Linked DNA regions of Labrenzia sp. PHM005. The protein of the gene in region 1 interacts with the protein of each later gene in a pairwise test. Links are inferred from orthologs where the notes say so. Each region holds a gene or a part of one and is shown on either strand. Other genes may lie near its edges. The genes, in order: uvrB and uvrA.

The links.
Region 2: the proteins of uvrB (region 1) and uvrA interact in binary tests that used the Escherichia coli proteins (3 or more experiments, as listed by UniProt). The link is inferred for Labrenzia sp. PHM005 from one-to-one orthologs.

Annotation. Positions count from the first base shown.
Region 1 is NZ_CP041191.1:2,635,177-2,638,884, forward strand. What follows is about bases 39-3,510. They hold uvrB (excinuclease ABC subunit UvrB), read right to left. Parts: upstream 3,113-3,510; coding sequence 239-3,112; downstream 39-238. Other genes in these bases: FJ695_RS11875 (MarR family winged helix-turn-helix transcriptional regulator), read right to left, coding at 3,212-3,510. Also shown: more of FJ695_RS11875, read right to left, coding at 3,511-3,670. UniProt on the Escherichia coli protein: The UvrABC repair system catalyzes the recognition and processing of DNA lesions. A damage recognition complex composed of 2 UvrA and 2 UvrB subunits scans DNA for abnormalities.
Region 2 is NZ_CP041191.1:4,148,367-4,152,068, reverse strand. Bases 61-3,526 are described here. They hold uvrA (excinuclease ABC subunit UvrA), read right to left. Parts: upstream 3,186-3,526; coding sequence 261-3,185; downstream 61-260. Other genes in these bases: FJ695_RS18740 (sulfotransferase), read right to left, coding at 61-175. Outside these bases: more of FJ695_RS18740, read right to left, coding at 1-60; FJ695_RS18730 (single-stranded DNA-binding protein), read left to right, coding at 3,647-3,702. UniProt on the Escherichia coli protein: The UvrABC repair system catalyzes the recognition and processing of DNA lesions. UvrA is an ATPase and a DNA-binding protein. A damage recognition complex composed of 2 UvrA and 2 UvrB subunits scans DNA for abnormalities.

The DNA.
Region 1 (3,708 bases):
CCGGGATCTGTTACACTGTTTTTGGTCCCGGCTCAGAGGCCGGGACGGCTTAGGGAACGCAGCCACTGCGCGCTCACTGAGCGTCATCCCCGCCTTGTGCGGGGATCCAATCCACCGTTCAGCATCGGTCCGATGGGTGTATTCATTGAAACGCGGCCCAATAAACCTCTGCCCATTCCCGAGATTTCGGGAATCAATGGATCCCCGCACAAGGCGGGGATGACATCTGGGGGAGGGGTTATTGCCCCGGCCGTCCGCTCTTCTTCGGCCGACCGCGCCGCTTTTTCTCGTCCACAGGATCCTCGTAAGATCCGGCGCCGATCTTGCCGCGCGGGGAAAGATGAGGCGCATCGTCTGCCTGGACGACGGGTGCCGGTTTTTGCGGCAGCGGGCCTTTTGTCAGTGGGACTTCCGTGCGCCCAACGGTCATTTCATCGAGGCTCGGCTTATGAACCTTTGATTTGGCCTTGGCTGCTCTATCTTTCGCCGTTTCCTTCTTCTTGCCGCTCGCGCCTTCCTTGGTGCCGCCGGCGCCGAATTTCTTGTCGCCCTTGTAACCGCCGGTTTTCTGGTCGACGGCAGATTGCCGGGCCATGGCGTCGTCGGCAACGGCCAGTTCGGTTTCCTGCAGGCGTTTGATTTCGTCGCGCAGGCGGGCGGCGGTCTCGAAGTCGAGATCGGCGGCGGCGTCGCGCATCTGTTTTTCCAGATCGGAAATGTGAGCCTGCAGATTGTGGCCGACCAGTGCCCCTTCCTCGGCAAAACCGGCATCGACCGTGACGTGGTCCTGCTCGTAGACCGATTCCAGAATGTCGCCGATGGAGCGGCGGACGCTTTCCGGCGTGATGCCGTGTTCGGCGTTGTAGGCTATCTGTTTGTCGCGGCGGCGGTTGGTTTCGGCAATTGCCCGCTCCATGGAGCCGGTCATATTGTCGGCATAAAGGATCACCTTGCCGTCGACATTCCGGGCTGCGCGGCCAATGGTCTGGATCAGCGAGGTTTCGGAGCGCAGAAAACCTTCCTTGTCCGCATCCAGGATCGCGACCAGCGCACATTCGGGAATGTCGAGGCCCTCGCGCAGCAAGTTGATGCCAACCAGCACGTCGAAGGCGCCGAGGCGCAGATCCCTCAGGATCTCGATGCGTTCCAGCGTGTCGATGTCGGAGTGCATGTAGCGCACGCGCACGCCGTTTTCGTGCAGATATTCGGTCAGATCCTCGGCCATCCGCTTGGTCAAGGTGGTGACCAGCGTGCGGTAGCCTTTCTGGGCGGTCTCCCGGACTTCCCCCAGAAGATCATCGACCTGGGATGTCGCCGGGCGGATTTCCACTGGCGGGTCGATCAGGCCGGTCGGGCGGATCACCTGTTCGGCAAACACGCCGCCGGCCTCCTCCATTTCCCAGCTGCCGGGGGTGGCCGAGACCGCAATCGATTGCGGCCGCATGGCATTCCATTCCTCAAAGCGCAGTGGACGGTTGTCCATGCAGCTCGGGAGTCTGAAGCCGTACTCTGCCAGTGTCGCCTTGCGGCGGAAGTCGCCCCGGTACATGGCGCCGATCTGAGGAATGGTGACATGGCTCTCGTCGGCAAAAACGATGGCATTGTCCGGCAGATACTCAAACAGAGTGGGCGGCGGCTCGCCCGGCTTGCGGCCGGTCAGATAGCGCGAGTAGTTCTCGATACCGGCACAGGACCCGGTCGCCTCCAGCATTTCCAGGTCGAACATGGTGCGCTGTTCCAGCCGCTGGGCTTCCAGCAGGCGGCCGTGGGCGTTCAATTCCTCCAGCCGGTGTTTCAGCTCTTCCTTGATCGACTTTGTCGCCTGGTTCAGCGTCGGCTTGGGCGTCACATAGTGCGAGTTGGCGTAGATCTTGACGCTTTTCAGTTCGCCGGATTTCTGGCCGGTGAGGGGATCGAATTCGGTGATTTGCTCGATCTCGTCGCCGAACAGGGAGATCCGCCAGGCGCGGTCCTCATAGTGGGCCGGAAACAGCTCAATCGTATCCCCGCGGACGCGGAAGGTGCCGCGCTGGAAGGCGGCGTCGTTGCGCTTGTACTGCAGGGCGACCAGATCAGCGATCAGCTGGCGCTGGTCGATCTGCTCACCCACCTCAATCGCGAAGGTCATCGCCGTATAGGTTTCGACCGACCCGATACCGTAGATGCAGGACACCGAGGCGACGATGATGACGTCGTCGCGCTCCAAAAGGGCGCGGGTGGCCGAGTGGCGCATCCGGTCAATCTGTTCGTTGATCGAGGATTCCTTCTCGATATAGGTGTCCGTGCGCGGGACGTAGGCTTCCGGCTGGTAGTAGTCGTAGTAGGAAACGAAATATTCGACTGCGTTGTCCGGAAAGAAGCTTTTGAACTCGCCGTAAAGCTGGGCCGCCAGTGTCTTGTTGGGCGCCAGGATCAACGCCGGGCGCTGGGTGCGGGAGATCACCTGCGCCATCGTATAAGTCTTGCCCGAACCGGTGACACCGAGCAGCACCTGGGTCTGGTCGCCGGTGTTCATGCCTTCGACGAGATCGGCAATGGCGGTCGGCTGGTCGCCCTTGGGCTCATACTCGGAGGCGAGCACGATCTCGACGCCGCCTTCGGATTTCGGCGGGCGTTCGGGCCGGTGCGGCACCCATTCCGCGCCGTTCTTGTGGAGCGGATTGCCGCTTTCGATCAACGCCGACAGGGCTTCCACGGTGGCCGTTGCGCCTTGATTTCCGCCGAGTTCACCATAGCGGCCGTCGGCGGCGGATTTCTTTTTGTTGTCCTTCTTGTGCTGTTTGAGCTTTGCTTCAAGCGCCTCGGCCTCTTCCAGGCTCATGTCCAGCCCGGCGACCGGGTTCAACCCGCCGGCCGCCCGTTCGCGCGCACTCTCGGCCTTGCCGATGGAGGTGCCGCGGGCGGATTTGGTGGGCTTTTCTTTTTTGGAAGCTGCCTTTTTTACTGCGGCCTTTTTGGGCGCAGGTTTCTCCGCTTCTTCCGAAATCTCGGCGGCCCAATCGGAAATCGAGCCTGATAGAGGCGTGCCAGACAGGGGCTTCTGCGGGGCTTCGCCGAAGCCGTCGGGCGCGTTGGGATCGTCTGCGGAGGTTTTCGGGGGGCGCTTGCTCATGGGCCTCAATATGGTCCGAGTCCGCGCGCGAGAAAACCCCTCCGTTGCGGCTTTGTTCCAGTTTCTCAGACTTCTTGCCAGTCTCCTGACAATAGGCTGTCAGGAGAAGGGGACTTCGTTGAGTTCCTGTAAAAGGCCCCGGAGCGTTTCAAGTTTCTCCCGGCCGAGTTTTTCAGCGAGTTCTTGTTCCATCTCTGCAACCAGCGCCTGGGCTTTTTTTCGCGCTTCCAATCCCTTTTCGGTGGGAACCGGCATCTTGTCCCGCAAGTTTCCGGGGACGGGGTCGAGCCGGAGGGCGCCGGCTTCGACCAGCCGGTGGACTGCCGAGTGGATCGACTGGCGGGTAACGCCCCGGTCGCGGGCCAGTTCTGACACCGTACGTGGGTGGCGGCAGATGGTCATGAACAGGTTGGCATCGGCCGGTCGAACCACATCGAGCCCAGTGCCTTTGCGTAGTTCGATCATGCGCTTATCCAATTTCTGCCAGGTGTCCTGCAACAGACCGCGGATCGTTGGGCGTGCCGAGTTCGAGTGTTTTTTGTCAGTCGAGGTTGACATTGTGTCCTGTATAGCTACGTATATCGTCAGTCTGGACT
Region 2 (3,702 bases), 1.5 Mb from region 1 along the record:
CCAGATAGGCAGCATCGTCATGGCGCCAAAGGCCCAGGCGCTTTTGAAGTCTGCGAAGTTCATTCCAGTCCCCTAATACTTCGCCGTAATTGATTACTTCAGGATGTTGGTTGAGCATATTTACCAGCGAATTGCTGCCGCTTCTTCCCAACGTCAGTATGAAATGTTTGTCCATTGAATTCGCTTTGATTGGCCTGAATACGTCGTTTGCCGCAACAAGCACTGTCCCGGAAAACTCATGGCAAGAGCCTCTAAGTTACTCAAGCAGCATCTGGAGCACGGTGTGGCCTACGGTGCAACAATTCTGCAAGAAACTGGCCTGTGTAGCTCTCTTTTCTCGAAGCCACGTCCTCCGGCCGTCCGGCGGCGACAATTGTGCCGCCTCCGTCGCCGCCTTCCGGGCCGAGATCTATGATCCAGTCGGCGGTTTTGATGACTTCCAGATTGTGTTCAATCACCAGCACGGTGTTGCCCTGATCGACAAGTTCGTGAAGAACATCGAGCAGTTTGGCGACATCATGGAAGTGTAGGCCCGTGGTCGGTTCATCCAGAATGTAGAGCGTGCGGCCGGTGGAGCGTTTGGAGAGTTCTTTGGCGAGCTTGACCCGCTGCGCTTCACCGCCCGACAGCGTGGTCGCTTGCTGGCCGACTTTGATATAGCCGAGCCCGACCCGCGCCAGCGTTTCCATCTTGTCGCGGACAGCGGGGACCGCTGAGAAGAAGTCAGCCGCCTCTTCAACAGTCATATCGAGAACATCGGCAATTGATTTGCCCTTGAACTCGACTTCCAGGGTCTCGCGGTTGTAGCGTTTGCCCTTGCAGACATCGCAAGTGACATAAACATCGGGCAGGAAGTGCATCTCGATCTTGATCACACCGTCGCCCTGGCAGGCCTCGCAGCGTCCGCCTTTGACGTTGAACGAGAACCGGCCCGGCTGATAACCACGGGCCTTCGCCTCAGGCATGCCGGCGAACCATTCGCGGATCGGCGTAAAAGCGCCGGTGTAGGTGGCCGGGTTGGAGCGCGGCGTCCGGCCGATCGGTGATTGATCGATATCGATCACCTTGTCGAGCACCTCCAGGCCTTCGATGCGGTCATGCGGCGCCGGGTTGTCGCGGGCACCATTCAAACGCCGCGCGGCCGACTTATAAAGCGTATCGATCAAGAAGGTGGATTTGCCGCCACCGGACACGCCGGTGACACAGGTAAATGTGCTGAGCGGGACGTCGACATCAACATCCTTGAGGTTGTTGCCGCGCGCGCCTTTGACAGAGATCTTGCGTTTCTTGTCGATCTTGCGCCGTTCCATCGGCAGTGGAATCATCTTGGCGCCGGAGAGGTACTGACCGGTCAAGGAGTTGCCGTTGGCCATGACATCTTGCGGGGAGCCATGGGCAACCACCTGGCCGCCGTGCACACCGGCGCCTGGTCCGACATCAACAACATAGTCCGCGGTCAGAACCGCATCCTCGTCGTGTTCAACGACAATCACCGTATTCCCGAGATCACGCAGGTGGCGCAAGGTTTCCAGAAGCCGGGCGTTGTCGCGCTGGTGCAGGCCGATGGACGGCTCGTCCAGAACATACAAAACGCCGGTGAGGCCTGATCCGATCTGAGACGCAAGGCGGATCCGCTGACTTTCACCGCCCGACAAGGTGCCGGACGAACGCGCCATGGAGAGATACTCCAGCCCGACATCGTTGAGGAACTTCAGCCGTTCGCGGATTTCCTTCAGGATCCGTCCAGCGATTTCCGTCTGTTTGTCATTGAGCTTTGCCGGAAGCTGGTCGAACCATGCCCCGGCATCGCGAATGGAAAGCTCCGTGATATGGCCGATGTGCCGATCGGCGATCTTGACCGCAAGCGCTTCAGGTTTCAGGCGGTAGCCCTGGCAAGCTGGGCAGGCGTGGTCGGACTGGAACCGGGCGAGTTCTTCGCGCACCCAGGTGGATTCTGTCTCCCGCCAGCGCCGTTCGATGTTGCCGATGACGCCCTCAAACGGCTTTTCCGTCCGGTAGCTGCGTACGCCATCGTCATAGACAAACTCGATGTCCGTCTTGCCGGTGCCATGAAGGATTGCGTCCTGAACTTTCGCGTCCAGATCCTTCCAGGGTGTCGCCATAGACACATCAAAATGGCGGCAAAGGGCTTCCAGAGTCTGGGCGTAATAGGGTGAGGTGGAGCCGGTTTTCGCCCAGGGCAGCACCGCACCTTCGCGCAAAGACAAGGTATGGTCGGGCACGACCAAATCTTCTTCAAAGGCGAGCGTAGTGCCCAGCCCGTCGCACGTTGGACAGGCACCAAACGGGTTGTTGAAAGAAAACAGACGTGGTTCGATTTCCGGGATGGTGAAACCGGAGACCGGGCAAGCGAATTTTTCGGAAAAGATCAGCCGCTTTGGAACGCCGTTTTCTTCGGTTTCTCCGGCAAACTCGGCGATTGCGATGCCATCGGCCAGTTTCAGCGCTGTTTCCAGTGAATCGGCCAGGCGGCCGGCGATATCGTCGCGCACGACAATCCGGTCCACGACCACATCGATGTCGTGTTTGAATTTCTTGTCGAGCGCGGGAGCATCGGCAATTTCGTAAAAGGTTCCGTCGATCTTAACCCGCTGGAAGCCCTTTTTCATCAGTTCGGCGAGTTCCTTACGGTACTCGCCTTTGCGGCCGCGGACCATCGGCGCCAGCAAATACAGGCGGCTGCCTTCGTCCAGATCCATGACCCGGTCGACCATCTGGCTGACCGTCTGGCTTTCGATGGGCAGGCCGGTTGCCGGGGAATACGGAATCCCAACCCGCGCAAACAACAAGCGCATATAGTCATAGATTTCCGTGACCGTGCCGACGGTAGAGCGCGGATTACGTGAGGTCGTCTTCTGCTCAATGGAAATTGCCGGAGACAGGCCGTCGATCTGATCGACATCCGGCTTCTGCATCATCTCCAGGAACTGGCGGGCATAAGCGGACAGGCTTTCAACATACCGGCGCTGGCCTTCCGCGTAGATGGTGTCGAAAGCAAGAGACGATTTTCCCGACCCGGATAGCCCGGTCATGACGATCAGCTTGTTGCGCGGTAAATCTAGATCGACGTTCTTCAGATTGTGTTCGCGGGCCCCGCGCACACTGAGAACTTTCGTCGGGTCTTTTTTCCAGGCGTCGCTATCAGAAGCCTTCGCAGTCGTCATATTGTCGTCATCCTGATCTTGCGCAGACAGCCCGGGCCGGGCTTTTAATATGTCTCCCGGGCGCGGTCCTGCTCGCACCCGATATAGCAGTTTCCAGCCCGTCTTCCAGATGGCTGTCTCTGCAAAATTCCGTTTGCTGCCAAACCTGGCAGGAGAATTGAATCAAGAGTATAAAAATGATAAGAACAAAACAAGTACAGAATGACTTTCGGTGTGGATAGACCGGGATTGCGAAACAAGACCGGCTGCAATGGCACATTTTGTTGCGTGGCTTTTTTGCCTCTTAATGGCCCGGCAGGGGTCAACACTGTGGAAAATGGGGGGAGCTGGCCAAAAAAGGCGGCGTTTGTACAATCTGATCGCTAGGGTGTGGACTTTAGAATTGGGCGCTTTAAACGGAGTGCCATGCCATCCAGCTGCCTTGGCGGGGCCGGGTGCAAGAACATAAACAGGAGTTGAGCATGGCGGGAAGCGTCAACAAAGTCATTTTGGTCGGAAATCTTGGGGCGGATCCGGA